One region of the Paenibacillus sp. alder61 genome, then DNA from elsewhere that is predicted to be linked to it. Evidence: riboswitches for the same ligand, from Rfam matches in the RefSeq annotation. Region 1 holds a riboswitch; each other region holds the start of a gene.
The links. Region 1 has a riboswitch for cyclic di-AMP ahead of LBW89_RS24300 (C40 family peptidase). Riboswitches for the same ligand answer to the same signal wherever they lie in the genome.

Region 1 (10,531 bases):
AGGCTCATTGATCATAGCGTTTGTGTCAAAAAAAGTAACGAATTACTCCTCTTTTTTGTATATTTCCCAAAATGATGTGCTATTTATCATAGACGCGTTTTATCAAAGGGCTAAGGTGAGGTTGGGGCGCCTTTGTAAACCATGCAGTAGTAAGGTTTGGAAATTCCGCCGGGAGTCATTTTCTCGTACAAATCGGTAATGACGAACCCGGCCTTTTGATAGGCCCGAATCGCCCGGGTATTCCAGGTCAGAACCTCCAGGTCGATGACATCCTGCGGTTTGCGCCGCTGTGCTTCCTCCACGATCGTCAGCACAAAGCTTTTACCCAGTCCCTGGCCGCATAAATCGGGCCGCATCCCGATGCCGAGCCGTGTAACCCCCTCCATCGGGAAATATTGGGCAAACCCGGCGAGTTCGTCATCCGGGGTCAACAAAGAGACATACTGCTGCGCTCTTAAGGCCGGGTTCCCAAACTCCACGTCGAGCGCTTTCATTTGTTCCCAGGGGAGCCAGCTGTAAATATCGTATGGGGAATCGTATTTCCAGGTACAGATAGCCGCGCCGTGGCTTTCCTCCATGGGAACGATCCGGAAAGTGGTGACGGGTTTTTCCATGTTTGCGCCTCCTTAAACAATGGGAAATGAATATCGGGTGTGTCTCTCCATCGATTTGAAATTTCTATTTAACATCACTCTAACGGGAAATGGTTTGCTTGTAAAGATAGGAGGAACCTAGGTGTTTCGTCCTCCGTCAGCGGGGTAATGAGGAGTATGGGAAGATTTGGAGAGTGGGTATGGGAGAGAAAGCGGCAAACGAAAAAAAATAAATTTTGGCGGAAAGGCCATTTTCAGAAACCTTTTTGAACGGACTTTCGTTATATGGTATATAGCGAAAAAAAAACGCAGCGGTTCCGGCAAGAACCACTGCGGTGTCAGCAATGTTGAAATGAGCGCCTCAAATTAAGCAACGGGATCAAGATTCAGCATACGTGGAGTAACCGGTTTTGCTGAGAATTCTTTTGGCCCCGACATATTTGGACTTATAGTAACTGCTGTTTAATTGATCGGTACGGATTCCTTTGGATGAAGAAGCGTGCGCGAATTTTCCGTCACCGATGTAAATGCCGACGTGGGATACTTTATTCTTGCCCAAAGTATTGAAGAATACGAGATCCCCCGGCTTCAACTGGCTTTTGGCGACAGGAGTGCCTTGCTTGTATTGGGCCGAAGAGACGCGGGCCAGCTTGACGCCCATTTGCTTGAACACGTATCTGGTAAATCCGGAACAGTCGAATCCGTTCGTGGTAACCCCCCCGTATTTATAAGGCGTCCCGTATACGGACTTCACAACGCTGTTCAATTTCGTATCTGCGGCGGATACACTCCCCGTCCCTAAGGTGAACAAAATCGCCAAACTCGTCGCTGCTGCTGCAAATGTCTTTCTCATGCTGTAAAAGTTCTCCTTCCAAGGCCTGCGAGGTTAGCTTGAGGATTCGGTTGAAGGTTCCCTATGATCCCTATGTATCGGTAATCAATTCACCCAAAATGGTTCCCCCGTTTCCCGGGTGCCGGGAATTCGGCTGATCTAGTTGATGCACCCAAAGTTGTGACGTGGCGAACATTGTTTACAAAGTTGTTACTATTTACTTTGGTTATTGTACCAAGCCTGTCTTGCTTTGGCAAGTCATTCTAAGGCTGCCGGTTATTTTAAGCCGATCGTCCCGTTTATGACAAGGAGAGGCGGGTAATTTCTCCTAAGCGGGCTATGCAAAACAACCATGAAAAAACCCGCAGTCCTCGATTCGGGTGAATCGCTGCGGGCTTGTCGTAATTATTCTACATCGTCGTGATCTGTGGGTTCGCTGGTAACTTCCTCGTACTTGTCGGTACTCAGAATCCGTTTCGCCCCGACATAACGTTGTACATAATACTTCTCGCTTAATTTGCTGATAATTACGCCTTTGGAAGAAGAAGCATGGGCAAACTTGCCATCGCCGACATAAACGCCGACATGAGAAACGCCTTTACCGGATGTGTTGAAGAATACGAGATCGCCGGCAATCAGGTTTTCCTTCTCTACGGCCGTACCCATCTTGTATTGGGCGCCGGATTGATGCGGCAGTTTAATGCCGATCTTCGAAAAGACGTACATGGTAAATCCGGAACAATCGAAGCCGGCCGTTGTAGTGCCGCCGGAAGCATATTCCGTTCCCAAGGCTTTGTCGATGACGCCGTCCAATGTGGAATCGGCGAAAGCGCTGCCAGTGCCAACGGAGAAAAGAATGGCAAGACTTACTGCTGCTGCGGTCAACTGTTTCTTCAAGAAAATGCTCCTTCCAATGCCTACGAGGTTAGCTTAAGGATTCGGTTGAAGGCCCCCTATGATCCCTCTCTTGCGAGATCAATTCACCCAAAGTGGTTCCCCCGTTCCCCGTCAAGGGAATTCGGCTGTAGTATACATCCGATTTACTTACATATTCGACACCCGACACAGTTCTCCTGCCAAGGTGACAAAAATAATTACAAAATCGTTACTGAATTGTGCTGTTGCTATTGTAACAAAGGCAAGTATATTTTGGCAATGGCTATTTAGCAAGATTTAGAGGCGAAAACACAGGGAAAAGCCCCCGCATTAACGCGGAGGCCTTGTGGCGCAAGGGCTGCACAAAAGTGAAAAAAATTTAACCTTTATGTAACTTGGTTTGCCAGAGCTCATATTGAGAGGATACCGACCAAATTTGCAATAGACTGCGAATAAAAGGATAGGTTTGCTGCAAAATCATAGCGGTCAACCCGGTCCAGATCCAAGAGAAGGCCCCGCAGATGAGAAATAGGGCGGCTCCGGCCGTGCCGAGAATCAGGGATATGGCGATGCCGGGCAGCAGGTGTCGAAGGCTGATTAGTAGAGAGTTCCATATCCCCTCCTTGAACAGGAAGCCGAGTTGGGAGAACAGCAGGACTTGGCGAATGACCCAGCCGTAGACGGCCCATCCCGTCAGCAGCCCGACCATCGCAAGCAGAGGCCCCATTCGCCCGCTTTCGGGGACAAGCCAAGGCAAGAGGGTCGCCAATTGGGGGACCACCCATAGCCCGGGCAGGGCGAGCAGAATCAACTCTAACAGGAAAAAGAGGGTGACTGGCTTCCAGAATTCCTTCATCCCGCGGAAGAGGGGAAGCCCGGACCTTTGCTCCTCCGGAGGTCTCAGCCCGTAAAGAATACCGGCCTGGAACAGCGGCGTCATCAGCAGACGTAAGACAATCAGGCCTAGCAGCATCCACAAATGCTGGTGGATGGCCGGGTTCCGTCCAAGCTCGATTTGCCCCTCGATCATGTAGAGAACCCGGCTCATTTCATTCGGCGGGGGATCGGGATACCGCGACAGCAGAGCGATAACGGCCGAGTGAATCAGCCGATAGAAGAACAATCCCCAAAGCAGTTGGTACAGAAACAGGATGATTACAGAGGGAAATTGGCTTCGAACAAGCCCCCATCCATTCCGTACGTAGGTCATTATTTTCCCTCCTAAAAGTTTTGTGAGCGTTACATCTGGAGATAGCATCGTACAAAACATACTTCGTAAGCATAGGCTTAGTTTTGTGAGCGTAACATCACGGATAGCATCGTACAAAACATACTTCGTAAGCATAGGCTTAGTTTTGTGAGCGTAACATCACGGATAGCTGCGTACAGAACTTACTTCGTAAGCATAGGCCTAGTTTCGTGAGCGTAACATCACGGATAGCTGCGTACAAAAAGCATAGGCTCGGTTTTGCGGCTTACCAGACGAGGGCCCCCAGCATCGCTTCCAGCAGCTTTACGACCCCAAGCGTAGCCCGGGTTCCGGTAGGTTCGGCGACCTCCGCTCTCATGTAGTTGTTGATATGTTTGTTCTCAAGAACGAGCGAATAATCGGGATCGATCTGCACCCAGTCCAGAGGTGCCTTGTACCGCAGCGTCATCTGAACGGTTTCACCTTCGCCGTTCCAGACTTTGCGGACCGTGTGCCCGTCCTTGAAGCTGAAGAGGAGCGGAACCTTAGGGGCGCTTCCGCCCCGGCGGCTTAGCGTAACCTTCGATTCATACAGGGCCGCCCCGTTCTTGCCGGCAATGGATTGGACCGCTATGCGATCCACCGAAAAATCGGCCATTTTGCCATCGTATACATACTGGTTAAAATAAGCCTTCCAGCTTCGGCCGGTCACCTGCTCGACAATGCGTTGGAAATCGGAGGTGGTCGGGTGTTTAAACCGGAATTTTTGGCTGTAATTGTAAAGGATTCGCTTCATGGCTTTGGCTCCAACCTGGCGCTCGATATCCAGCAGAATCAATTGTCCCCGGGAATATACATTTTTGGCGTAAATATCGCTGGAGCCAAACTTCCAGGAGACTTGCGCCAAGGGGGCCGGGTTGGAGACAAGCGCGGCCTGCAGCGGCAGATTCGGCGCAATCCCGAATTCCTGCTCCATCAATTTGTCCTCCGCATAGGAGGCGAAGGCTTCGTCCAACCAGGCCTCTTCAAATTCGTTATTGGCCACCATTCCGTAAAAAAACTGGTGGGCCACTTCATGAATCACGGTGCGTTCCAGCTCATCGTAACCCGGGGATTCGCTGTTCGCCCCAAAGGCCGTGACCAGCGTCGGGTATTCCATGCCGCCGGCCCCGTTGCCCTGTGCGGGCGGAACGACGACGGACAGCGTAGAGTAAGGGTAGCGCCCGTACCACTTGCTGAAATTCGAGAGGGCCACTTTGGCCGCGTAGAAATACCGATCTTTCAGATCCTGGTGAGCCGGATCGAGATACAGCTTGATCCGGACTCCCGGCACCTCCGCCGAGGAAAACGGCTCTTCGGCGTAAACGAAGTGGGGAGAAGCCGACCAGGCAAAATCGTGGACATCGTCGGCATAGAATTGAACCGTCTTCCGGCCGTCCTTGCGAACCGCCGGCTTGGTCTGGAATCCGGTCGCGGCCACCGTATACGTTTCGGGCACATTGATGCTTACGCTATATATGCCGAAATCGGAGTAAAATTCCGAGTTGCCGTGGTATTGGTGAAGGTTCCAGCCCTCCGTTTGACGGCCGCGCGTCCCGGCGGGTTCATATACGCTGACTTTGGGAAACCATTGGCCCGCCATGACAAAATCGCCGGCGGTGCCCATACGGGCAAACACCTTTGGCAGATTCACTTTAAATTGAATTTTTAAAGTAAGGTCTTCGCCTCCGCGTACCGTCACGGGCAGACGGATTTTCGCCAAGGTCCGGTCATGCGTATTTCCATCGTCCGGCTGAACGTATTGAAGCCGGTGTAGCAGGGAAATACCGTCCGTGGTGCGGATCTCCGTCAACTCCATGCCGCCCCATCCGTCTTTGGGCATGAGGTCTCCGCGCAGCTTCCCGCCGGATTCCTTCATAAAAGTGGATTCGCCGGAGGCGAAAGCATTGGGATACAGATGCAGATAAAGCTCGTTCACGGATTTTTTGCCGGGATGTGTCCAGGTTAGCGTTTCGGTGCCGATGAGCGTTTGGTTCTTTTCGTCGAGATGCACCTGGATGTGATATTCCGTAATCCGGTCGCTGAGCACCTCCGCCGTCGGATGTTGTATGCTTTCGGTCAGAGGGAGCGCGGGGGCGGGCCCGGTTTTGGCCGAGTCCAGGGGCTTGGCCTTTTTGGACGCAAAGGAAGAAAGGTGCGAAGGCTCCGGGCTCAGCGTGTACCGGATGGTACCGGCGATGAGGCACAGGGCGAGAAAGGAAATGCCGATGAATAAACTACGTCGGGTCATACAATGGATACCTCCCGTTGACAAGCATCTACAGCATGTATATGTTTGCATTTGGGAGATTATTAGCTAAAATTAAATAAATGAATGAAACCCGCGCAAATGGCGGCTTCCCGCCGCTTGGCATAAACATCGGCGTTAAGAAAAGGACGACTCGGGAGGGAATTATGGATAATAAATCGGAATCGCAGAAAACAGGCAAAAAGATATTTGCGTTGAACATTATCAGCAATGAGGAGAAGAGCAAGCATAAGGGCTTTGGCGCGGGCTCGATCGATTTGAACAGCATGTCTCCGGTGATCATCGACGGCAATGAGGCTTATATCGATATCGGGGCGATGCACGCCAAGAGCAAAGTGGAGAAAGGAATCAAATTCTCCACCAACCGCGAAGATGTGCCGGCCGGCCGCCAGGTTTGGATCGTGTGGGTCGCTGTGGACCGTTCGCCGGAGGGCCAATTCTACGGCGGGCTTACGGCCTGTGAAATGTGGATCGATTCCGAAGCGCGCCGCGGGTGGAAGATTCTCGCCGATCATGTAAACAAGATGGATTACGCGTTGAAACGCCGCATTATTCTGGACGGCCTTTCGGCGGAGCAAAAGAACGCCTTGAAACAGCTGTTGATCGATACGAATCAAGAGTGGTGGGAACGCTCGCCCGACGAGCTGAAGGCGGCGTTGGAAGCCTAATAACAAAGGAGGTTGGCCCCGAGTCATGGGTATGACGGGGGCCAACCTCCTTTTTTGGTTTGCGGGATACTCATCACCGCTTAGGATTTGCCGAGTTCATATGTTTTGGTTTCGGGCGGCGTGCCGGAGCCGGGCAGAGCCCACTGGAAGTTCAGCCGGTTTCCGTCCCGGCCGGTGTAAATCAGCCCGTCGCCGGAGTTCCAGTCGCCGCCTTCGATTTTCTTGCTGCTGGCTTGATCCAGGAGCTTCCGGTGAAGCGGCGTGGCCTTACCGGTCGCGCGATCCACGATAAGCAGAGCGCCGGTGGAGAAGGGGCGGATCAGCAAAAAGTCGGGCTCGACGGCTTCCAGGCCGTATTCGTCGTCCGGGCCGCCGCTTTTTTCCAGGTCGATCGTTTCGGCGACCTTGCCGTCCGGCGTGACAAGCTGCGCGGTTTGGCCTTCGTTGAGCACGATTTTTCCGTCATGGGAGAGATCGGCGTTTTTTATACGGACTTGGGAGAGGCCTCCCCCGTAAGACAGGCTGGACTGGGCGACAATCGCGCCGCTGTGGATGACCGCGCGGTGAAGGCTGCTGAAAATATGCGGTTCCCCATAAGCGTTATCGACATCGACAATATAGGTGGTGTCATCGACTTGACGCGCGCTCAAGTTCAATTCATCGGGGATTTCGATATGGACGGTACCGAGCCGGGAGGGAAGCTGCCCGGTCGTCCCGCCATAAAGGACGCCCTGCTGCCGATTTAACCAGAACAGCATACCGCCGGTCTGAGTTAGCCGATATTTCGAAGAATAGGTGTAGCTGATTTTCTTCGGTCCCGCGGCGTTTACCGGAATGCCGAACAGCTTGGAAAACAGGGAGGCGGGCACGTAAGTCACTCCATATCTAACTTGAACGGGGGCGCCCAGGGAAACGGGAACCGCGTTCTTTCCGACGGCTTGGGCGCTTCCGGGTTGAAGCTTGGCATATTGGCTGACCCCGGTAAGCTCCAGAGCCTTGGTCTGTGCGTTAAACGTCAGGTGCAGGTCGAACAGCTCGGCGACGTCCCGCAGCGGAACATACAGCTGGCCGGATTGCTTAAATACGGGGTGCTTAAGGGAATAGACGACTTTTTGATTCGCCGAAACCGCCGCCGCAGCGGCGGCCTTTTGCGGGGCGGTCAGACCGGGCAAGGCTCCTGCGGTTCCGAGGGAAAGAACCAGACACGCCAAGGCGGTCTTGGATAGAGCAGTTCTCTTTTTTTTCATGAAGGAACCTCCTTTTCTACCTACTTTATGTAAAACGCAAAAGAGCCCGGTAAAGTTGTTGTTCTGCGCCCCGGTTTGCCCATAATTTCCTATAGTTATAATTCCTCGCCAGTCTTAGCAAAACCGAGGCAAAAACCGATATAAAAATTATAAATAATCACGAAAAGTTAGTAGACCCGCCGCTAGACAGCGGACATCGACGAAAAAGGAGAGAGCGGGTTGAACAGTTTAAGTTGGGGAATCGTCGTAACGGTCGGCATCATTTTTCTCATCGGCTCGTTCGGATTGGCGCAGAGGTACCGCAAGCGGCTGAGAGAGCTTTCGTCCAAGCTCGATCAAGCGGAGCGGAGGGCCCGCCTAATGGAAGATATGCTGAATAACATAAATTTGGGGACGTGGTCTTACGACAGCATGACGGACAGCGTCTCCTTTATTTCCAGAGCCTTTATTGGAATTACGGGTTATGTTCCCGAGGACTTTACGAGCAGATCGGCTTGGGAGCAAATTGTTTATCCGGAAGACACGGATCGCCTCCATACGATGGCTTACCGGGTAAGCCGGGGGGAAACCGTCGTCGATTCCTACCGTATCGTCCATGGCAACGGCGAGATCCGGTGGATGGAGTTCCGGATGATTCCTACCATGAATGAATTTGGGCAAATGGTCCGGCTCGACGGCATTCTCACCGATATTACGGACAAGAAAAAGATCGAGAAGGAATTGCTGGAGTTTGAACATCGCTTCTCCCGGCTGACCGAACTCTCTCCCCATCCGCTGCTGGTGCAGAAGGACGGGCGATTGACTTACGTCAACCCGGCGGGACTGCGGATGCTCGGTGTGGAGAAGCTGGATGATATCGTGGGGGAGGAGATCTATTGTATTCTGCCTCCCGAAGAGTGGGAGAAGGCTCGGCAGCGTATTCGGGTCATTGTGGAAGAGGAGTACGGGGAAGCCATCGAATACCAAGTGCTGTCACGGGACGGTCAACTGATCCAGACGGAGGTCACCGGGGTGTACGATGCCTCTTCGGGTTCTACCGTTCACGTATTTTACGATATTTCCGAGCGCAAAAAGGTGGAGACCGCATTGAAAGAGAGCATGGAACGGTACCGCAGGCTGGTTGAGCTGTCCCCTGTCGCTATCGCTTTGTGCCACGACGGTCTGATCATTTATGTAAACCCCGAAGGTTTGCGGATTCTGGGGGCCTCCAAACTGTCCGATGTCGTCGGAACGACGCCTTGGGATTGGGTCAGCGAGGAAAATCGGGATTGGGCCGAAGCGCTGATGCGGGACTTGGTCCGGAACGGTTCGCTTCCGCCGGAAGAGATGACCCTCGTGCGGACGGACGTGGAGAAGTTGGAGGCTTTGGTCGTCGGCATTTATGACCCGGCCCATGCCTCCGTCGAGATTGTTTTTGAAGACATTACATCGCGAAAGATGGCGGAGAGAGCGTTATTGGCCAGCGAGGAACTCAACCGTCACCTGGTCGAGTTGTCCCCGCTTTCCATTATTCTGCACCATAATTACAAGATCGCCTATATCAATCCGGCGGGGACGGCCTTATATGGCGCCAAGATGCCGGAGGAGATGCTGGGCCTGACGTTGATGGAGCTCCTCGGGCCGGAGGACGTCGAAGAGGTCATGACCTGCATATCCGGGCAGTTGGAAGGCCAGGGCAACACGCCGCTGATCCAACACCGGATGATCCGCAAGGACGGCGGTGTCCTGGAGGTGGAGTCGGTCACGACCGGCCTCCCTCATTTGGGACGGGGGACCGCGATGACGATGGTTTGGGATGTGACGACGCGAAAAAAGGCCGAAGAAGAACGGCAAACGGCCGAACAGAAAATCCGGGAGAGCGAGGACCGGTATTTCCGGCTGCAAATGAGCCTGGACCAGTTCTCGTCCGATCTGTTCGGTGTGGTGAAAGTGGAGGAGTTAAACGGCCGGTTGGTAAGGGAGGCCCGGCAGGTATTGGATACGTGCCGAATCAGTCTGATGAAGATCGGTGCGGATGGCGCAGTGGTGGTCACCCACGGGGGCAAGGAGGTTCCCGACGGCGTGCTGCAGAGCATTCGGGAGCGGGGGCCGGACCGGCTGCCGTTATGCCAACTGATCGATACCTTGGACGGGCATTATGTCAAAATCGGGGAAATGAACGGAGAGAGCCGGATTCTGTGCGTGGGGGAAAGCTCGGCGCTGCTCTTAATTCAGGCGCAGCGAGTTTGGCTGGAGACACTCTCCCGGTACGTGAACGTTTTGTACGATAACTTCCGGGTGATTGAAGACTTAAGAAGGAATGTGGATCAACTGGCCTCCGGACAAATGATGCCGCAATGGCTGCTGCGCTTTATGTTTCATCTGTCCGAAAATGAACGGAAGCGGCTCTCGCAGGATCTTCACGATGCGGCCCTGCAAGAGCAGATCATTTGGTATCGCCGGCTGAACCAGTTATCGGCCAATGCCGATCTTCCGGCCCGGTATCGGGAACAGCTGGAGGAAATCGAGCAAGGGCTTCTGGATGTCGTATACCAGATTCGCATTACCTGCAACGAGCTTCGTCCTCCGCTGCTACATGAGGAAGGGTTGGAGCGGTCGTTGGAAGCCCTGTTTGAATTTACCCAGATGCGTACCGATTACGCCATCCAGTTTGACTACTCGGATCTCGGCTACGTCATCCATGACGATGTCATTATCGGGTTGTACCGAACCGTACAGGAGATGTTGTCCAATGCAGCCAAGCATTCCGGGGCTTCCCGCGTCGTCATTAAATTGTTTTCCGAGGATGACCGGATAAACCTGCACTATGAGGACAACG
Region 2 (10,531 bases), on a different contig from region 1:
CCGATCCTAGAGGAATTGGACGGGGAAGTAGGCGATTCCGTTAAAATCGCCAAGGTCAATGTGGACGAAAATCCCGAGTCCGCTTCCCGTTTCGGCGTGATGAGCATTCCTACCTTGATTCTCTTCAAGGACGGTCAACCCGTGGATAAAGTCGTGGGCTTGAATCCGAAGGACACGCTGAAGAATCTGATCGCCAAACATCAATAAGGTCAAGAAGAATTCATCCTTGAACGCTTGGTCTGCGCCTCCGGCATGTCCCGGGGGCGCTTTCTGCGTAGAAGTAGGCAATTTGTTCCATGTGGGGGAGGAGGCTTTAAAGCATGGATTCCGTATCGAATGAGGCTCCGGAGCAGGAGAAGGAGCGGGAACAGGACAGGGAGAAGGCGATGGAGAACATCCGCCATAAGCTCGCTTTGCTGCCGGATTTGCCCGGCTGTTACTTGATGAAGAACAAAGACGGGAAGATTATCTATGTCGGCAAGGCGAAGGTGCTGAAGAACCGGGTCCGTTCCTATTTTACCGGGAGCCATGACGGCAAGACCCAGCGTCTGGTTTCCGAAATCCGGGACTTTGAATACATTGTGACCGGCAGCAACATGGAGGCGCTCATTCTGGAGTGCAACCTGATCAAAACCCATTATCCGCGTTATAACGTACTGCTAAAAGACGACAAGACGTTTCCTTATATCAAAATAACGAATGAAACCCATCCGCGTCTGGAAGTCACCCGCCGGGTGGTTAAAGATAAAGCCAAATACTTCGGCCCGTATCCGAACGCTTATGCGGCCCAACAAACCAAGAAGCTGCTTGACCGGATGTATCCGCTGCGCAAATGCAACGTCATGCCGAAGGAAGTTTGCCTGTATTACCATATGGGCCAGTGTCTGGCGCCCTGTGAAAAAGAAGTTCCGCAATCGGAATATGAGAAGATGACGCAAGAGATCACTTCGTTCTTAAGCGGCGGTCATGAGGAAATCCGCAAAGACTTGGAGCGGAAAATGCATGAGGCCGCGGAGGAACTGTATTTTGAACGGGCCAAGGAATTGCGGGACCAGATTCAGAATATCGACGCCCTGATGGAAAAGCAGAAGATCACCACGGCCGACGCCAAGGACCGCGACGTATTCGGATATGCGGTGGACAAAGGCTGGATGTGCGTGCAAATTCTTTATATGCGCCAGGGGAAAATGATCGAGCGCCATGCGTCGGTGTTTCCTTTTTACGGGGAGGCGTACAGCGATTTTCTGTCCTACGTGACGCAGTATTACAGCGATAACCCGGCGCTGCCCAAAGAAATTCTGCTTCCCGACAAGGCGGAGTCCGCGGACGCCGGAGAGGAAACCGGGACGCGGAGAAGCGCCCCGGACGATGGCGAAGGCGGCGCGGAAACGCTGTTGGATGCGGCCAGCGGGGCCACCGCCCTGCAGGAATGGCTCGGCGTGAAGACGCTCGTTCCGCAGCGCGGGCTCAAGCGTCAGATGGTGACGATGGCGGAAGAGAACGCGCGCGTGGCGCTGGAAGAGAAGTTCCGCCTGATCGAGCGGGACGAGGAGCGCACCATGGGAGCGGCCATGAACCTCGGCCAGGCGGTCGGTCTAGAGCGGCTGTCGCGGATCGAGGCGTTCGATAACTCGAATATCCAGGGGACGAACCCGGTATCCGCCATGGTGGTTTTTATCGACGGGAAACCGGCCAAAAAGGAATACCGGAAATACAAAATCCGGACCGTTCAGGGTCCGGACGATTATGAAACGATGCGCGAGGTTATTCGCCGCCGGTACGAGCGCGTCCTGAAGGAAAATCTGCCCCAGCCCGACCTCATTATCGTGGACGGCGGCAGAGGGCAGATTTCCGCGGCGATCGACGTGCTGGAGAACGAGCTCGGCCTGTTTATTCCGGTGGGCGGTCTGGTTAAGGACGCCAAGCACCGGACGGCCCAGCTCATGGTGGGCGAGCCGCCCGAGCCGGTCCATCTGCCGCGCGACAGCCAGGAGTTCTATCTGCTGCAGCGGATTCAGGACGAGGTCCATCGCTTCGCGATCTCGTTCCATCGGGAGCAGCGCGGCAAATCGATGGTCGTCTCGAAGCTGGACGCCATTCCCGGCATCGGGGAGAAGCGGCGGAAAGCGCTGCTTAAGCACTTCGGTTCGCTCAAAAAAATAAAAGAGGCCTCCGTCGAAGACTTCCGGCCTCTTTCCATCGGCGACAAGCTCGCCCATCAAATCATTCAAGCCCTTCGGGATGAGGAGTCGCTATAGCGGCTCCTCTTTTATGGTTGCAGGAGCGGAAGGCCGCTCTTTGCCCGGAGGGTTGAACAGATAAACCACATAAGCCACGAGGGCCGGGAGAACAATAAAGAACAAACCGGACACCATGTTTAAAGTTCCGCCCATAAACATGACGCTGAGCGACATGAGAATGCTGTCGAAGACGACATGGGCGAACATGACGGCGATAAAACCGTATCTCAGGAAAATATAGCTGAACAGCAAGCCGATGAACAACAGCTCGATCGGCCGGGAAATCACCGGATAGATCGGATACAGCGTATGGCCGAAGGCCCAGATCAACGTGGTGATGATGCTGGCGGCAAGCGTGCTGCGGAACATTTTCTTCAGCATCGGGATGCCGAACAACCGGTAAACCGCTTCCTCGCCGATGCCGGCCACCCAAGCCAGCAGCGGGAGCAGGGCCGGATAAAGCATATTATAAGGCGACTGGGTAGCATCGGTGGTGGACCACGTATGAATCGTGCGTTCCAGGATGAAGAAGATGACCGATTGCACACCGAGCAGGATCAAGGCCCAGGCGTAGCCGTCCGCCATGGATGACAGCACATGCCGCCCGTATCCGCGCTCTTTGGCTCTTGCCCACAGATTGATCCCCTGCTTGCGCCAGAGTCCGTCGCCGCCGACGAGCGAGAAGTAGATCGACGAGGCCAGGATCAGCGTGACGAGTCCCTGAACAACGAATCCGAACATCAGGAGCGTGCCGTTAACCCCTTCCGATTCCAGATACGGCAGCATATTCAAAGCCGAGCCCATCGAAATCAGAAAATAGACGGCAGCGAGCGCGATCCCGCGTTTAAAGGAAGTAAAGGCCCGCGTAAGGGCGCTGTATACAATGGCCAGAATCCCGAGCACGAACGTGAACAAGGCATACCCCGCATAGGTCAGCCAATTGGCGATCGTTTTCTGCCGCTTCACGTAATCCGTATAGCTTTGCGGCACCTCAAAAGAGCCGACGATCTCGGCAACCTGCCCGTCTTTGTAACGGATATCCAACCGGGCTCCGGCATCGCCGATGTTGTATTCTTGAAACGTTAACCGGAGGCCGGAGGCGGTTTCCTTGACGGCAGGGGAACCTTGCTCTCCATAGCCGAGAGCTTTAAGATAGGGCTCGGCCAGCTTGATTTTCTCGTCCAGGTTGAGCGCGAGCCCTTGGCTGCTCAGCAATTCATCCGGCGGGACAAGCAAATCGGTCGCCGGGATTTTTTTGAAGCCGACCGCCTTCCCCGTCGTCATATGTACGTCGATGGTGACCCCGTCCCATCCTTCTTCTGACAGGCTGAAGTAAACGCGGAACACATCATAAGGAAATTGCTTTTCATATTTTTGGAGATAATCGTCCGTTAATTTTTCTTTGGCCAAATATCCGTATACGTCGGATTGGGTTTGATAAGTGACGACAGCGTCTGGTCCGGGAGAAAGCCCCAGTTCGTCCTCCGCAAACTTAAAGGCCGCCGCCTTGGCCTGCTCCTTGGTGAGCACTTGTGCCGATTGTTCCAACTGCAGGGTTTCGGAAGCCGTTGAGGGGAGGATTTGGAGCAGGACAAACAAGACTAATCCCAGAGCGGCAAGTCCCCACAAGGTTCCGGTCTTCATCCGGCGCTGCGGTTTTGGGTCGGAATACATGTCAAAACTCCTTTTTGATTTTTTTGAATCCGTATGACAGAACAAATCGATTGTCACTGTAAAAGATAACACAGGGGGCGGTTCTTCGCCACAGAAGCGGGGGAAAACATGAGAAACCGCAATAACGACGGCAAAGAAAAGCAAGGCTTAGATAAGACGACACCCGGAAGCCTGTTTCCTCCCTTTTGAGGGTTTATCGCATTATTTCATCCAATTATCACTTTGTAGTACGCTCGAATAAGGCTTATAATCCATTTGACGAAAATGAAATGAAAAATAATGAAACTAATATGTTGGCCGAATTTCAATTGAAAACGGGGGAACCGATCTTTAGGGGTGAATTTCGCCGGCAGCAAGCGGACCGCTTGGTGCGAAAGGCGAATAGGGCAGACCTAGCAAGCCCGAATCCGTCAGCTAACCTCGTAGGCCTTTGCTGCAGGGACCAATCAAAAGGCATTGGATTTCCAGTGCTTTTTTCTTTTTTTCATTTTTGGCCAATACACAAACGAGGTGAACCGCCTTTGCGTTCCAACTGGTTTAAGTTTTCACCGCCGCAGATTCTGGTGCTGGGCTTCGCGGCCATCATCCTGTTCGGGTCTTTTCTGCTGATGCTGCCGATTTCCAGTGTGACCGGGCAAACGCTCCCCTGGATTGATGCATTTTTTACGGCGACTTCGGCAACCTGTGTGACCGGGCTAGTGGTCGTGGACACGGGCGCTTATTTCTCCACGTTCGGACAGGTGGTCATCATGCTGCTGATTCAGGTGGGGGGGCTGGGGTTCATGACGATGGCCACATTATTCTCCTTAGTGTTCAAACGTAAAATCTCGCTGAAGGACCGGCTGCTGCTTCAGGAGGCGATGAACCAGAACACGATGGAAGGCATCGTCCGGCTAATTCGCAAAGTTCTGTTGTACTCGCTGATTATCGAGTCCGGCGCCGCCCTCGTTTTCGCGATTCGCTGGGCTTTCGATATGCCGCTCGGACGGGCGATTTATTACGGAATTTTCCATGGCGTCTCCATGTTCAACAACGCCGGGTTCGATCTGTTCGGGGAATACCGGAGCCTCACCCAGTACGTTAACGACCCGATCGTCAACTTCGTGGCGATGTTTCTGATCGTATCGGGAGGGATCGGCTTTATTGTGCTGTCGGACTTGATCGAGTTTCGAAGCCGCCGCAAATTCTCACTGCATACCAAAGTCGTGCTCTCGATGACCGGCGCTTTGATCGTGATCGGGGCTGTGGTGATATTCGTGTTCGAATTTACCAACCCGAGAACGCTCGAGCCGTTGGGGTGGGGAGGGAAGTTCTGGGCCTCCTTCTTCCAGTCGGTGACGCCGAGAACGGCGGGGGCCAATACGCTGGATATCGGCGCGCTGCGGCAGGCCACCCAGTTTTTTATCATTATTCTCATGTTTATCGGCGCGTCTCCGAGTTCGACGGGGGGCGGCATCAAGACGACGACGTTCACGATTCTTGTGGGCGCGGTGATCTCCATGATCCGCGGTCGTTCGGATCTCGTGCTGTTCCGGTATCGGCTGGCCCAAGAGCGTATTTTTAAGGCCGTGACGATCACGATGCTGGCGCTGTTTCTGGTCATCGCGGTGGCCATGGTGTTGTCTACCACGGAGGACGCGAGCTTTCTGAGCATCCTGTTTGAGACGACTTCGGCATTCAGCACGGTAGGTCTGACGATGGGCCTGACCGGAAAACTTACCGTCCTGGGTAAGATTCTCATCAGTTTTACGATGTTCGCCGGTCGGCTCGGACCGCTGACCTTGGCTTATGCACTGGGGCCGAAGAAGGGTAAAGAACTATACAGACACCCTGAAGGCAAAATGATTATCGGATAAGGGGAAAGAAAAGATGAAGACACAGCAGTTTGTCGTGATCGGATTGGGACGCTTCGGCTCCAGTCTGGCGCTGGAGCTGATGGAACTCGGGTACGAGGTATTGGGCATAGACCGGAATGAAGACGTCGTCGAAGAATGGAGCCATCTGTTGACGCATGCCGTGGTTGCCGACGCCACCGATGAGGAAGTGTTGAAATCCCTCGGCGTACGCAACTTTGACTGCGGGATCGTCGCCATTGGCAACGACATTCAGATGAGTATATTGAGCGCGATTCTTCTGAAGGATCTTGGCATCAAAACGGTCGTAGCCAAAGCAATTTCGGTATTGCACGGCCGGGCCTTGGAAAAACTGGGGGTGGACCGGGTGATTTTTCCGGAGCGCGATATGGGGATTCGCGTAGCCCATCAACTTGTGACCCCCAACCTGCTCGATTATCTCGAGCTGTCCAAGGAGTTCAGCATCGTGGAATTGAAAGTGCCCGAGTGTCTGAATGGAAAAAATGTGGGCGAGTTGAATCCGCGTGCTAAGTTCGGCTGCAGCATCGTGGCGATCCACCGGGAAAGCGGCATCATCATCGCCCCGACGGCGATGGATTATTTGGCCGCCGGCGATATTATGGTCATTATCGGTGCCAACAAGAACATCGAGGAATTCGAAGCTGTCATTAACGACTAATTCCTTTTTTATAAGGTACAGAGATTACGCATAATCTGGAGTGTGAATTGGCATGGAATCGGCGGCGACGGAAGCGATCCGGCATTTTCTTATCTTAGTCATAGTTGTAATCAGTATAGGGATGGCGGCGGGGAAGCTGGCCTCCCTGCTCAAGCTGCCCGACGTCGCCGTGTTTATCGCGGCCGGTATGCTCATGGGGCCCGGTTTCGGTTTGATTCACGAATCCAGCGGCTCGCTGATCAATCAGCTTATTTTGACGGTCGGTTCCGTGCTGATCTTGTTCGATGGCGGGAGAAATCTGAATCTGGGCGGACTGCGAAAGGTTTGGATCACTCTGACTATGCTGAGCGTACTGGGTGTGCTGATTTCCGTCCTTGTCGTCGGCCTGGGCGTTCACGTTCTGTTCGGCGTCGATTGGACCCTCGCCTTCTTGGCGGCGGCGGTCATCGCCTCCACGGATCCGGCTTCGATCATCCCCGTGTTCAAGCAGGTCAAGATCAAGGAGCGCGTGCGGGAAACGGTGGAGAGCGAGTCAGCCTTTAATGATGCGACGGGCTCGATCGTCACGTTTGCTTTGCTGGCCGCGGCCGCAGGAACCGGCACTCTGGATTTTGCCGGGATGGCCGGGGCGTTTCTAACGACCTCACTCGGCGGGATCGCCGTCGGACTGGTGGTCTCCGGTGTGCTGACTTTTTTTACGGCACATGTGAAATATGGCCTTGTCAGGGAGTACACGACGATCGTAATGATCGTCTGCGCCTTGTCCAGCTACCTTGTAGCCGACCTTTTGCATGTCAGCGGATTTATGGCTACATTTGTCGCCGGGTTGATCTGGGGGAACTCCGAACTGTTCCGCTTATCCATGAGCGATAAACAGCTGGAGGTCGGGTCATTTGCCGAAAATACGACCGTCATGATGCGTATGCTAATTTTCGTACTGCTGGGGAGTCAGGTTGATTTCGGAACGCTCGGCCATTATTTCTGGCCAAGCCTCGGGGCCGTTCTGGTGCTCATGTTTGTGGCCCGGCCGCTAACGGTGCTGCTCTGTGCCCTGCCGGATCGGGGCGTACGATGGAGTTGGCGGGAGCTGCTGTTTATGTGCTGGGTCCGCGAGACCGGCGTCATTCCGGCCGCGCTGTCCGGGATGATCGTCGGCATGGGGTTGCCGCATGCCGGAATTATATCGGCGATAACGTTCATGGCGATCGTCCTGACCATCGTCGTTCAAGCCAGCACGACCGCATGGGTGGCGCGAAAGCTGGGATTGGAGGTCCGGGAGGAAGCCGCGGCCATACCGTACTCGACTCGGGGGTAGCCGGAAGGATGCGAACCGGGCCCCGAAGGGCTAAAACAGGGGGATGAGCGTTTGCTGGGCAATTACCCGGAGCCTTTCCCGTTATATACCAATCGTATTTAGCCCACGGTGATTAAGGAGCCTAGCGTACTTCCAACACTTTCAACCCTTCCAACACTTTCAACTCCAAAAAGATGCAAATTTGCAGGTATTTCGGCCGATCCACGAGGGGACGCGCAAAAAAGATGCAAATCTGCAGGAATTTCTCGTGATTGAAGAGAGACGAGCCGATTCCGTCGAAAATTCCTGCAGAATCGCAGGTATTTTGAAATTTTGACCCCGAACAAGAAAAAAACATGCATATTTGCAGGAATTCTAGATTATCAAGGTTGTCTGACGGGGGACCAGCCCCGCAGGCTTCCTATCGGCCATGCTTGCTTTCTTCGGCTTTTCTCCCGCTCCGTTAATCTCTCGGCTTATCCACGCAAAGCCGCACATCAAGTGGTCACGCCCCACAGCGCACGCCATACAGCCTATGCCACAACCCACACGACACAACGCACGCCATACAGCGCACCCATACAGCCCACGCACACATCGCACGCCATACAGCGCACGCACACAGCGCACGCCACACAGCACTCACGCATGCGACTACAAGGCGAGGGTTTCCACGACGCTTTCTTTGATCTTCGAAATCCACTCTTGCGTTTCCATGCTTAGCTCGGATTTGTCGCCGTATACCAGGCAGGTTTCCCGCCGGGTCTGGTCCAATTCTTTCATTTGAAGCGAGACGAGCCCGTTATCCTGCAGCATCTGCTTGCGGAGATACGATTTGGGCAGCAACGCCGCGGCCTTGCAGGTAGGCAGCAGCCGGACGATCGCTTCGAACGAGTCGATTTCCATGCGGATGTCGGGGATGATCCCGTAGCGGCCGAACAAATCGTCGATCAGTTTCCGGTACCAGGTCCCCTTCGAAAAGACGATCATGGACCGTCCGTTCAGATCCTCCATGCCGGGGTGGCGGTTTTCGGCCAATTCGTGTCCCCGGGGGACGACGAGCTCCAGATGATCCTGAAACAGCGGGATGCAGCGGAGGCCCGCTTCGCTGATGGAGGAGGCGACCACGCCCAAATCGACCTTGCGGTCGCGGATGTGAGCCACAATCTCATGCGTCTTGCCGGTTACAAGCTTAAGCTCGATGTCGGGAAACTTCTCCATCAGGGCTTTGACGAGCGGCGGAAGCGTCGTTTGGATGGTCGTCAGACTCGCCCCGAGCGTAACGACGCTGCGTTCGGAAGCCTTGAAGCGGGAGACGGACCGGAGGAAATTTTGATGTCGCTGACGCTGCTCCAGGGCATAGATGTATGCCTCGTGCCCGACGCGGGTCAACTCGAGCCGTTTTCCTTTTCGCGTAAACAAGGATACGCCCCATTCTTCCTCCAGTTTGGTGATTTTTCGGGACAGGGCGGGCTGAGACAAATTCAGCAGTTTGGACGCTTTGTTCAGGCTGGATTGTTCGACGACCGTTGTGAAAACCAGCAAATCTTCCAGCATTGCCGCTTTCCTCCTCTTATGCGAAAAAGTTATAACAATTAATAAGTATATTGCAATTCCATTATAAGATAAAAAGGAGTAACATGAAAAGTGACACAAGTTGTTCACATGTTACTTTTGTAACAAGGGGAATCGGCTGCAATAACGTGTAATTTATCATATACGTCCAGCAGTCGAAGCATGACGAAATTGAATGAGAATTGAGGAACGTTGGAAACGGGAAAGGGGTATATGGACTTATGAAAGGGTTTTATTCCAGAAAACTGCACTCGCTTCTGGGTGTCATTCCGCTCGGCTTTTTTATTCTGGAACACATGCTGACGAACTTTTCCGCCGTAGAGGGCGGGCCGCAAGGGTTTAAGGATTCGGTCGCTTTCTTGAACGGCTTGCCGCTGGTGATCGTATTGGAAACCTTCGGGATTTGGCTTCCCCTTCTGTATCACGGGGTGTACGGCATGTACATCGCGTTTCAGGCGAAGCCGAACAACAAGCGGTTCCCGAATGAACGGAACCTGCGCTACCTGCTTCAGCGGGTGACGGGGGTTATCGTGTTTGTCTTCGTGATTTGGCATCTGTACGAAACCCGGGTTCAGGTGGCGCTCGGCAATGTGACACACGAGGAACTGGGCGGCGTCATGCATCATATTTTGACCACCCCGGTGTTTTTCGTACTGTATTTGATCGGCGTCATCGCCTCGGCATTCCATTTCGCGAACGGATTGTGGTCGTTCATGGTCAGCTGGGGAATTACGGTCGGACCGCGGGCACAGCGGGTCTCCTCCTATATCTGCATGGGGTTGTTCGTCATCACGGCCGTGTTGTTCACCTGGTCGATGTTTGCGTTCCGCGGGTCGGAGTTCCAGGCTGAAGGCACCGCGCTGCTGGAAACGTTCAGAATCTTGATCGGCTAAAAAAATCACGCTATACACTACGTTTAGGAGTTGAAATAGAGATGGCTAAACAAAGCATCATTATCGTCGGCGGCGGTCTGGCGGGGCTCATGGCCACGATCAAGGCGGCCGAAGCCGGAGTACAGGTTCAACTGTTCTCGCTCGTTCCGGTCAAAAGATCCCACTCCGTTTGCGCCCAAGGCGGGATTAACGGAGCCGTCAACACCAAAGGCGAAGGCGACTCCCCTTGGGAGCACTTCGACGATACGGTCTACGGGGGCGATTTTCTCGCCAACCAGCCGCCGGTCAAAGCGATGTGCGAGGCGGCCCCGGGCATCATCCAC
Region 3 (10,531 bases), on a different contig from region 1:
GCAAATCCTTAAATCCATTTAGATTATAGAAAGACGGCGGTGATTGCTGTGAAAATAGATCCGGGTTACCGGCCGCTAAAAAGCGGTTTGGGTATCAATGAAAATGCGGCCAAGCCGGTTCAGGCAAAAAGCTTCTCCGACGTCATGCAGCAGCATGGCACACAGGCATCCAAGGAAGAGCTGAATCGCAAGTTTAAAGAGATACAAATGCAGGGGGATCGGCTTGCCCATTCCATGACGATTCGGGAACTTAAGGCATACCGCCTGCTTGTGAAACGATTTTTGGAGGATACGGTCCGCCGGGGCGTAGGCATTAAAGAAGCTCGGGGCTGGGATCGCCGCGGGCGCGGCAAACGCTACAAGCTGTTGGATGAAGTGGATGCCGCCCTGCTGGCCATGGCCGATGAGCTGCTGGAGACCGAAGAAGGAAAAATCGAGCTTCTGCAAAAAATCGGCGAAATCCGAGGGATGCTGATCAATCTCTGCTTTTAGAGTCGGCGCTCCCCTCCTTTTGGAAAGGTAGACCAGAATTATGTCTTTCAAGGATATTATCGGGCAGGAGGCGGCGAAGCAATTATTGCAGAGCGGCCTCCGTCAACATCGTATTTCCCATGCTTATATATTCAGCGGACCGCCTGGAAGCGGACAGAAAGAAATGGCCTTGGCTTTTGTTCAGGCCTTGTTTTGTACCTCGGGGACCGAGGATGCCTGCGGAGAGTGTCTGGAATGCCGTAAATTGCTGCACGGCAATCATCCCGACCTGCATGTCATCGCACCCGAGGGGGCTACGATTAAAATCGATCAGATCCGCGATTTGCAGCGCATCTTTTCGTACCGTTCGGAAAGCGGTAATCCCAAGGCGTACATTATTGAACAGGCGGACAAAATGACCGTGCAGGCGGCGAACAGCCTGCTGAAGTTTTTGGAGGAACCCCCTTCTCCGGCGTTGGCTATTCTGCTCTCGGACAATGGACGCGCTCTGCTTCCGACGATTCAATCGCGGGCCCAGTGGGTGCCATTCCAGCCGCTCGATCCGGAGACAATGCTGCAAATTTTGTCTGGCGAGGGTTTTTCCGGAACGCTGGCCCGCTGTGCCGTCCAAGTGGCGGCCGGACCGGAGGCATGCCGCGAACTGCTGCGCCAGAATTGGTTTGCAGAAATTAGAAACGTAGTGTTACAATTAGGGAAGGAGACCGCTGGCCGTGGCGGAACTCCGTTGGTAACAGCGCAGCAAAGCGTATTTAAAGCAGGTTTAGGCGATCATTTGGACATGCTCTTTGACCTTTTCCATTTGTGGTTCAAAGATATGCTTCATTCGCTCTATCAAAGACATGACCATATCGTTTTTATAGATGAGTTGGACTTTATTCGTAGACACGCTTCCTCCCGTAACCCGGGGCAATGGATCGATGCCATGGCGCTGGCTGCGGAGAGCAAGAAGAAGCTGCGTCAGCATATGAATAGCCAGCTCTGCCTCGAGCAGTTCCTGATCGGTATTGGCGGATAACGCCGACCTCGGGATTATAGTGATTTCGGACCGGACAGTTAAACTTTCTCCCGTGCAAGAACATGGGTTTTTACAGAATTTGTGTGTTTTTTATAGGTATACAAGGGGGTTAGTTTTTGTACACTGTAGTAGGTGTCCGTTTTAAAAAGGCGGGCAAAATATATTACTTCGACCCGCTGGAGCTTCCCGTAGAGAAGGATCAGAGTGTGATCGTCGAAACGGCACGCGGGATCGAGTACGGTAAAGTGGTTGTCGGCAAGAAGCAGGTCGGAGAGAATGATGTCGTGCTTCCGCTGAAGAAGGTCATTCGGATCGCCGATGAGTCCGACGCCCGTGTTGTTGAGGAGAACAAGTTTGCGGCAAAGAATGCCTTTGCTACATGTTTAAATAAAATCAAAGACCATGATTTAAAAATGAAGCTGGTCGATGTGGAATTTACGTTTGACCGCAATAAAATTATTTTTTATTTTACGGCGGAAGGCCGGGTCGATTTCCGTGAATTGGTTAAGGATCTGGCCAGCATTTTTCGGACCCGGATCGAGCTGCGGCAGATCGGTGTTCGCGACGAGGCCAAGATGCTTGGCGGAATCGGGCCCTGCGGGCGGGTATTATGCTGCTCTTCCTGGCTCGGCGACTTTGAGCCGGTGTCGATCAAGATGGCCAAGGATCAAAGCTTGTCCTTGAATCCGACCAAGATATCGGGGCTTTGCGGCCGATTAATGTGCTGTCTGAAATTTGAGCATGATAATTATGAAAGCGTGCGAGAAGAGCTCCCTTCGGTCGGGAAATTGGTCGTCACTTCGCTGGGTGACGGTAAAGTAGTCGGCCTGAACGCGGGGGCCCGGACGGTTCATGTCCAGCTGTTTGAAATCGGCAAAGTCAAGGAGCTCCCGCTCGACGATGTCGTTGTGAAATAGGAGACAATACATTCAAGAAAGACTTTAGAGAATGACTCTGGGGTGGGAACTTGGAGAATAAGGATATATTCAATCATATGCAGGCGCTGGAAAAACAAATGGGTAAGGTTCACGGCCAATTTAGCACGCTGATGCTGGAGGTCAAGAGGCTGCTGGAAGAGAATCAACAGCTTCGCCTGGAGAACGAGAAGATGCGCAAAATTCTGAAAGGGGACGGCGCGGAAGGCAATCCACCCGCCGACTCCCCGGTTTCTCCGGCACCTAGGCCGGAGGGCGACGAAAGCATCGATATCGTTGGGGAAGGGTACGACAATCTGGCGCGTCTTTATCACGAAGGGTTCCACATCTGCAATGTCAATTACGGACATTTGCGCACGGAAGGCGACTGCCTGTTCTGCTTGTCTTTTTTGAATAAATAACGAACCGTAGGGATGCTTCCTACGGTTTTTTTTAAAGATTTAAAAATTTTCGATTACTTTTTACAGAATGGAAGATCAATTTGAAGAAGCAACCTGTACTCTATGAAAAAGAGCGTATCGACGACCTGCTGACTCACGAGTTGGGGATTATTCAAAGCGACGAGGTGTTCAGCTTTTCGATGGATGCCGTGCTGTTGGCCCGATTTGCCCAAATTCCCGGCCGCGGACACGTGCTGGATATGTGTACCGGCAACGGCGTTATTCCGCTGCTGCTGTCGACCCGCAGTCAGGCAAAGATCGACGGCATTGAAATCCAGCCGCGGCTTGCGGATATGGCCCGGCGGAGCGTGGAGATGAACGGGCTTACGGAGCGGATCAAGATACGCGAAGGGGATCTACGGGAACTCCCTAAGGAGAAGGACCGCCCGGTTTATGACGCGATAACCGTCAACCCGCCTTATATGCCGCTGACGGGCGGAGATTTGAAGATCAACCCGCACCAAGCCATCGCCCGGCACGAAATCCACTGCACGCTGGAGGAGGTCATAGCTGCGGCCATGCGGCTGCTTCGACCCGGCGGCAAATTCTTCATGGTACATAAACCCCAGCGTCTTGGGGAAATGATGACCTTACTGCGCCAATATCGGCTCGAACCGAAAATCGTTCGCTTTGTTCATCCCCGAATCGGGGCGGAAGCCAATATGGTGCTGATTGAGGCATTGCGCGACGGCAAGCCGGATGTTCGGATCCAGCCGCCGCTGATCGTTTACGACGAGTCCGGCAGCTACTGTCCGGAAATCATGAATATCTATTACGGACCAAAAGAGGGAGAAGCATGAGTCTAACTATACAGAAGAGTTTTGCGGAAGCGCAGGGTACCCCTTACGGTAAGTTATACCTGGTGGCTACGCCGATCGGCAACCTGGAGGATATGACCTACCGGGCCGTCAGAACGCTGCGGGAAGCGGACATTATTGCGGCGGAGGACACGCGGCAAACCCGCAAACTGCTGACGCATTTCGAAATTTCGCCGGGCAAGCTGCTCAGTTACCACGAGCATAATAAGGCGGCAAGCGGGCCGGAATTAATCCGTTTTATAATAGAAGGAAAAAATTTGGCCCTGGTCAGTGACGCCGGATTACCGGCGATTTCCGATCCGGGCAGCGATTTGGTGAAATTGGCGGTAGAAGCCGGAATTTCGGTAATTCCGATCCCGGGGGCCAACGCGGCGTTGTCGGCGCTGATCGTATCCGGTCTCCCTACGGAACGGTTTCAATTTATCGGTTTTCTGTCGCGGGATGCCAAAGAGCGCCACGTTCTTCTCCGTTCGCTGGAGGACGAGGCGAGCACGTTGTTATTGTATGAATCTCCCCATCGGGTGATCAAGACGCTGGAGGCTATTCTGGAGACCTGGGGGGACCGTCGGATCGTGTTGGCTCGTGAGCTGACCAAAAGATACGAAGAGATGGCACGGGGCCGTGTGAGCGATTGCTTAACGTGGCTGACGGAACATCCGCCGCTGGGGGAATACTGCCTGGTGGTGGAAGGAGCGGATCCCGCCAAGGTCAAAGAGAGGAAGGACGCTTGGTGGCAAGAATTATCGATTGAGGCGCATGTGCGCCACTATGAGGAAGAGCAGAATCTCTCCCGAAAAGAAGCGATGAAAAAAGCCGCCTCCGACCGGGGAATGTCCAAACGTGACGTCTATAAATTGTTAATATAGTGGGTTCCCTTTGGACATCAAGATAAAAAAAGCGCACAAAAAAAGGGGCCTTACAGGCCGGGTTCAAGCCTGAAGGCGCCAAGGAGATATGAAAAAGGTTAGAATTAACAGTTTTTAATAAACCTATTATATACTATATTTCTTAATTTGTCACAGGGGTAGGAAGTTCGGTCAAACATTCCTGGCAAACAATTTTGCCTTTGAAGTAAGTGACGTTCTCAGCATTGCCGCAGAAAATACAAGCGGGCTCGTATTTCTTTAGCATAATGCGCTCGCCGTCGACATAAATCTCGAGGGCGTCCTTCTCACCAATACCGAGCGTGCGGCGCAATTCGATAGGAATTACGACCCGTCCCAATTCGTCTACTTTTCTTACGATACCTGTTGATTTCATCATAACCGATGATTGCCCCTCTCGCTATAATTTAAAAGTGTCATTATTCGACAAACTTCTATCTTTTATGATAATTATAATACCAACCATTGCCAGATCAGTCAACCTATTTATGGTAGAGTTCAGTATAATTTCTAATTTTAAGCTTTTTGAGGTCATGATGCAATGGGATTCTTGGCGTTTTACCCCGTAATTTATAGATTCGACATCTTGGAAGTTACTATACCGACTTATTACGACAAATTTCGACATAAACCTACGACATCAGTCACAATCCTTCTTTATTTATCAAAAACTATTTTTTGAAATTAAGAAAGGGGACTTTATGCCATGCACCTTCAGCTTCGGGAAGAAAAAGTTTTTAAGGATCCTGTTCATAATTATATTCATGTTCAGGACGAAATGATTTGGTCGCTGATAAACACGGCGGAATTTCAAAGGCTGCGTCGGATCCGCCAATTGGGAACCTCCTATTTAACCTTCCATGGAGCCGAGCATAGCCGGTTCTCCCACTCCTTGGGCGTTTACGAGATTACACGTCGCATTATATCGCAGTTTGAGCGCGCCCATTATCCGGATTGGCCGCAGGAGGAGAAGTTGGTCGCTTTATGTGCGGCGCTGCTGCATGACCTGGGGCATGGTCCCTTCTCCCATTCCATTGAGCAGGCGTTTCAAATGCATCATGAGGACTGGACCTGCAAAATCCTGCTCGGGGATACCGAAGTAGGCGAGGTACTTAGGAGACATGCCGAGGATTTCCCCGAGAAGGTGGCCGCGGTTATCCGCAAAGATTATGAGCATCCCATCGTGGTAAACCTGGTTTCCAGCCCGCTCGATGCGGATCGCATGGATTATTTGTTGAGGGACGCCTACTTTACCGGCGTCAACTACGGAACGATCGATATGGACCGGATATTGCGGATGCTGCGTCCTTTCCAGGGCCGAATTGTCGTCAAGGAATCGGGAATGCATGCGGTGGAAGACTATTTGATGTCCAGGTATCAAATGTATTGGCAGATTTATTTTCATCCGGTGACGCGCAGTTCGGAGATTATTTTGCGGCAAATCTTTCGGCGGGCGAAGGAGCTCCATGCGGGGGGACACGAGTTCAGGTTTCTTCCGGAACCGCTACCTGGTCTGTTCAAACGGGATTTGACCGTACAGGAATACCTGCTGCTTGACGAAGCTTTGGTTCAAACCGCCTTTATGCAGTGGAGGAACGAATCGGACGAATTGTTGAGCGATTTGTGCGCCCGTTTTTTGAACCGCAAATTGTATAAATATGTAGAAGTGGAATCGCTGGACCTGGAAACGATTGACGAAATTCGCGCTGCCTTCGGGAGAATCGGGCTTCACCCGGAATATGACCTGGAAATTGATTTTCCGACCGATCTGCCTTATGATGTGTTTCGTCCGAACGGGGAATTTCGGGATAAACAGATCCTGTTGTTGGACCGGCAGGACCAGCTGAAGGAAATTTCCGAAGTGTCGGATATTGTGCGTTCCATTAGCGGTTTGCACCGGGGCAAGTATCATTTGTACTACCCTGAGAATAAATTGAGACCGGTTATGGACCGGCTGCCGCGACATATCGCGGAATATTTTGAACAGGGAACATAGGAGGGACAACTCATGGAACTATTTGATACACATACGCATATGGATGCGCCTCAATTTGACGAAGACCGTCATGAAGCGATCGAACGCGCCTTGGCGCAAGGCGTGACGCGGATGATCAACATCGGTTTTAACCGCGATACGATCCCGACGACGATGAAGTTGGCGGAGACTTATGACTTCATTTATGCGGCGGTAGGCTGGCATCCGCAGGACGCCATTACGATGAAAGAAGAGGATCTCGACTGGATTGCAAATTTATGCAAACATGAAAAGGTTGTCGCTATCGGGGAAATCGGTCTGGATTACTACTGGGATACGTCCCCGAAAGAGGTCCAGCACGAGGTATTCCGCAAGCAAATCCGGCTGGCCCGAGAGCTGGGAATGCCGATTTCCATACATAACCGGGATGCCCACGAAGACGTTGTTCGGATTCTCCGCGAGGAGCGGGCGAACGAAATCGGCGGGGTCATGCATTCCTATTCGGGCAGCTGGGAAATTGCCAAAATGTGTCTGGATTTGGGATTTCATTTGTCGTTTGGCGGACCGATTACGTTTAAAAATGCAAAGCAGCCCAAAGAAGTATTGGCGAAGACTCCGCTGGACCGATTGCTGATCGAAACGGATTCCCCATATTTGACTCCCCACCCATTTCGTGGGAAAAGAAACGAGACCGGGCATGTCCGTTTGGTCGCCGAGGCCGCTGCCGAGTTAAAGGGGATCTCGGTGGAGGAAATCGCTGAAATTACAACTCAAAATGCGCTGGAACGATTTGGTATCTCGAGTAATCGGGAGAAAAACGGGTGAAAAAAAGAGTATTTCGGAAAGATTAATGCTTTTTAACCAACTCCAGTGAGTATATTACATTTTTTTAACCAATTATTAAAATAAACGTTGTTGATTCGTCCTTTACAACATGCATCGAAACAGGATAGAATCTTTTCAGTAATCGATTTGGGGTCGTTAACTTGCCGTTGACGATTCCGTTATATGGTTCCATGAACCAGTCTCGCTGAGTCTCCGAACATGGAGAACGGGGGAACCGACTACAGTGCCGAAGGGATTTCCAACCGGACTGTAATTGATTTCTTTATCGGGTCTTTGGGGTGAATTCAAGGTCATTGCGCCGTGAGCGAATGGCGGAGAAAGGGCGGCTCTCTGCGTCCTAACCCGACAGCTAACCTCGTAAGCGTACTAAGAGAGGGCAAACTCGTGCATCCTATTACACCAAGACATTCGGAAGCCACGAAAGAGAGCCTCTTACTCTTTCTAAGGCTTCTTTTGTTTTGAATAAACGTAATAGGGTCATCATACTGTGTTAAACAGGAGGTGACTTGATGCCGGGTAGACTGGGACGGGATGCGGAATGCGGCTTTCATTAGGCATTTCGTAAAAATGAAATGTAGTCACGTCATATGTAACACGATTCGACCTAGACGGCGGGACTATGAAGGAGGACGGAAGAAATGGGCATTTTCCGCAATGAGGAATCCCATGAATCGCGCTCATCCAGCATGTCTTACGCAATGCGGTGGAAACAAGAACATCTACGTCAGATTTCGGTCGTCGGAATTTTGTCCATCGCGGTAGTTCTCATCATCCTGATTTGGTTTTACAGCCAAAGCAACAAAAAAGTATACTTGGTTGTTGACGGGCAGAGTCAGCAGATCGAAACCCGGAAATCGCTGGTCAATCAAGTGCTGGAAGAACAGTCCATCGTTTTGAAGCCGGAGGATAACGTGTCTCACTCTCTGGCCAGTTCGATTCAAGACGGGGACCGGATTGTCATCCATCGCGCCGTGCCGGTCAAGGTAAGCGTGGATGGAACGACAAAGACCCATTTCACGACACAGGATAGTGTCCGGAAAGCAATCGAGGAACTTGGCGTCACTTTGGGGCAGGAAGATAAAATTACACCGGCCTTGGACAGCAAAGTCTCGGCGAACTTGAACATCAAGGTCGTCCGCGTTACCAGACATAAAATACAGACTACGCAAAACGTTCCTTTCACCGTGGTGAAAACCTCCGACAAGAACCTGCTTAAAGGAACGACGAAGGTGATGTTCCCCGGGAGCGAAGGCGTTGTAGTCCATAACATCGAAAAAGTGTATGAAGACGGAAAGTTCGTGTCCAAACACTGGCTCGGCAAAGAGGTCAAAAAGGCCGCTTCACCGAAAGTCGTTGCCGTTGGCACGAAGAAACCGACAGCAGTCGCATCCGCCAGCATTTCCCGCAGCGCCAACGCGGTTAATATCAGCGGCCTTACGACGAAAGGCGGCGTCTCTTTTAAATATAAAAAAGTGCTCAAAAACGTGACTCTTACGGCCTATTCCGCCGAGGAGGACGGCATCGGCACGCGCACGGCTTCCGGTACCCGGGTAGCGGAGGGAAGAACGATCGCGGTCGACAAGGATGTCGTTCCTTTGGGATGGTGGGTTTATATCGAAGGGGTCGGCTTCCGCAAGGCTGAAGATACCGGCGGAGCCATCAAAGGCCACAAAATGGATGTCTATTACGATTCCTTGAAATCGGCGAAGAATTTTGGACGCAAAAAAGGCCGGACCGTTTACGTCATCGGACCGACCAAACCGGAATTGAACTAACCGGAGCGTTTACTTTGCTTGGGGAATGGGATAATATTAGGATGATGAATAAGACGCGGATAAGAAGAGGAGAAATCCTCTTCTTTTTGTTATTGTGATGATGGAAACTATAAGCGGTCTTTAAACCAAAACGAGAGAGGTAAGTGCGGGGATGATCAAGGAGGTCATTGTGGTCGAGGGCCGGGACGATACGGTCGCCGTCAAACGGGCGGTGGAGGCCGACACCATTGAGACGGGAGGGTCGGCCATTAATGAGGCGACCCTACGTAAAATTGAGCTGGCTATGGAACGCCGGGGAGTCATTATTTTCACCGACCCGGATCATGCGGGGGAGCGGATCCGCAAAATCGTGGCGAAGCGGGTACCCGGCTGCAAGCATGCTTTCCTTCGGGAGGCGGACGCGACGAAGGCCGGCGACATCGGTGTGGAGAACGCCTCGCCGGAAGCCATCCGTGAGGCGTTGGAGCGAGTCCGCACCGAAGCCCCCCCGGAAGAAGAGGCGGCTCCCGCTCGGATCGACTGGGAGGACCTGCTGGAGGCCGGGTTGATCGTTCATCCGCGGGCGGCCGAGCGCCGGCGTTTTATGGGTGAACGGCTGGGAATAGGGTATTGCAACGGGAAGCAGTTTTATAAACGGCTCGCCATCTTCCGGATCAGCCGCGAAGAGTTTGCGGGTGCGCTGGCCCAATTGGAGACGAAAGAGGCGAAGAACGAATGACGATGAGAGAAGAAGTGGCAACACCGCGCCGAACGAAGGAAATTATTCAGCGGCATGGTTTTTCATTCAAAAAAAGCTTGGGTCAAAACTTTTTGATCGATCAGAATATCCTCGGCAAAATCGTCGGCGCCGCCGAATTGGACAAGTCCAAAGGGGCGCTGGAGATCGGACCGGGGATCGGCGCTTTGACGGAGAAGCTGGCGCAGCAGGCGGGGCGGGTTGCCGCCGTCGAGATCGATCAGCGGCTTTTGCCGATTCTGGAAGAAGTCCTGGAGCCCTACCCACAGGTTCATGTGATCCATGGCGATGTGCTTAAGCTTGATCTTCATGCGTTATTTGCGAGTGAATTCAAGGCATGCGAGAAAGTCAGCGTGGTGGCCAACCTGCCGTACTACGTGACAACGCCGATTTTGATGAAGCTGCTGGAAGCCGGCCTTCCCCTGGAGAACATCGTGGTGATGATTCAAAAGGAAGTGGCCGAGCGGATGGCGGCCGGACCCGGCGGCAAGGAATACGGCAGCCTCAGCATCGCCGTGCAGTATTACAGCGAGCCGGAGCTGGTATGCATCGTGCCGCACAGCGTATTTATTCCGCAGCCGAATGTGGAATCGGCGGTGATCCGGCTGAAGGTCC

Region 2: another riboswitch for cyclic di-AMP. It lies ahead of LBW89_RS17950 (TrkH family potassium uptake protein); the one in region 1 lies ahead of LBW89_RS24300 (C40 family peptidase).
Region 3: another riboswitch for cyclic di-AMP. It lies ahead of LBW89_RS26770 (3D domain-containing protein); the one in region 1 lies ahead of LBW89_RS24300 (C40 family peptidase).

The regions. Positions count from the first base shown of each region.
Region 1 covers NZ_JAIUDG010000029.1:44,480-55,010, reverse strand. The annotation lists gene LBW89_RS24310 (GNAT family N-acetyltransferase) at 111-614, opposite strand; gene LBW89_RS24305 (C40 family peptidase) at 973-1,446, opposite strand; cyclic di-AMP (ydaO/yuaA leader) riboswitch at 1,454-1,591, opposite strand; gene LBW89_RS24300 (C40 family peptidase) at 1,831-2,322, opposite strand; cyclic di-AMP (ydaO/yuaA leader) riboswitch at 2,325-2,459, opposite strand; gene LBW89_RS24295 (hypothetical protein) at 2,681-3,511, opposite strand; gene LBW89_RS24290 (M1 family metallopeptidase) at 3,777-5,780, opposite strand; gene LBW89_RS24285 (YwhD family protein) at 5,945-6,466, shown strand; gene LBW89_RS24280 (copper amine oxidase N-terminal domain-containing protein) at 6,547-7,713, opposite strand; gene LBW89_RS24275 (PAS domain S-box protein) at 7,933-10,531, shown strand, end outside.
Region 2 covers NZ_JAIUDG010000017.1:5,896-16,426, reverse strand. The annotation lists gene trxA (thioredoxin) at 1-207, shown strand, start outside; gene uvrC (excinuclease ABC subunit UvrC) at 321-2,258, shown strand; gene LBW89_RS17955 (CPBP family intramembrane glutamic endopeptidase) at 2,253-3,914, opposite strand; cyclic di-AMP (ydaO/yuaA leader) riboswitch at 4,200-4,359, shown strand; gene LBW89_RS17950 (TrkH family potassium uptake protein) at 4,436-5,770, shown strand; gene LBW89_RS17945 (potassium channel family protein) at 5,784-6,446, shown strand; gene LBW89_RS17940 (cation:proton antiporter) at 6,499-7,761, shown strand; gene LBW89_RS17935 (LysR family transcriptional regulator) at 8,395-9,297, opposite strand; gene LBW89_RS17930 (succinate dehydrogenase cytochrome b558 subunit) at 9,537-10,208, shown strand; gene sdhA (succinate dehydrogenase flavoprotein subunit) at 10,250-10,531, shown strand, end outside.
Region 3 covers NZ_JAIUDG010000039.1:4,880-15,410, forward strand. The annotation lists gene LBW89_RS26725 (YaaR family protein) at 49-492, shown strand; gene holB (DNA polymerase III subunit delta') at 533-1,507, shown strand; gene LBW89_RS26735 (stage 0 sporulation family protein) at 1,624-2,424, shown strand; gene LBW89_RS26740 (initiation-control protein YabA) at 2,475-2,843, shown strand; gene LBW89_RS26745 (tRNA1(Val) (adenine(37)-N6)-methyltransferase) at 2,924-3,682, shown strand; gene rsmI (16S rRNA (cytidine(1402)-2'-O)-methyltransferase) at 3,679-4,566, shown strand; gene LBW89_RS26755 (AbrB/MazE/SpoVT family DNA-binding domain-containing protein) at 4,709-4,963, opposite strand; gene LBW89_RS26760 (HD domain-containing protein) at 5,291-6,580, shown strand; gene LBW89_RS26765 (TatD family hydrolase) at 6,593-7,384, shown strand; cyclic di-AMP (ydaO/yuaA leader) riboswitch at 7,578-7,785, shown strand; gene LBW89_RS26770 (3D domain-containing protein) at 8,044-9,180, shown strand; gene rnmV (ribonuclease M5) at 9,332-9,898, shown strand; gene rsmA (16S rRNA (adenine(1518)-N(6)/adenine(1519)-N(6))-dimethyltransferase RsmA) at 9,895-10,531, shown strand, end outside.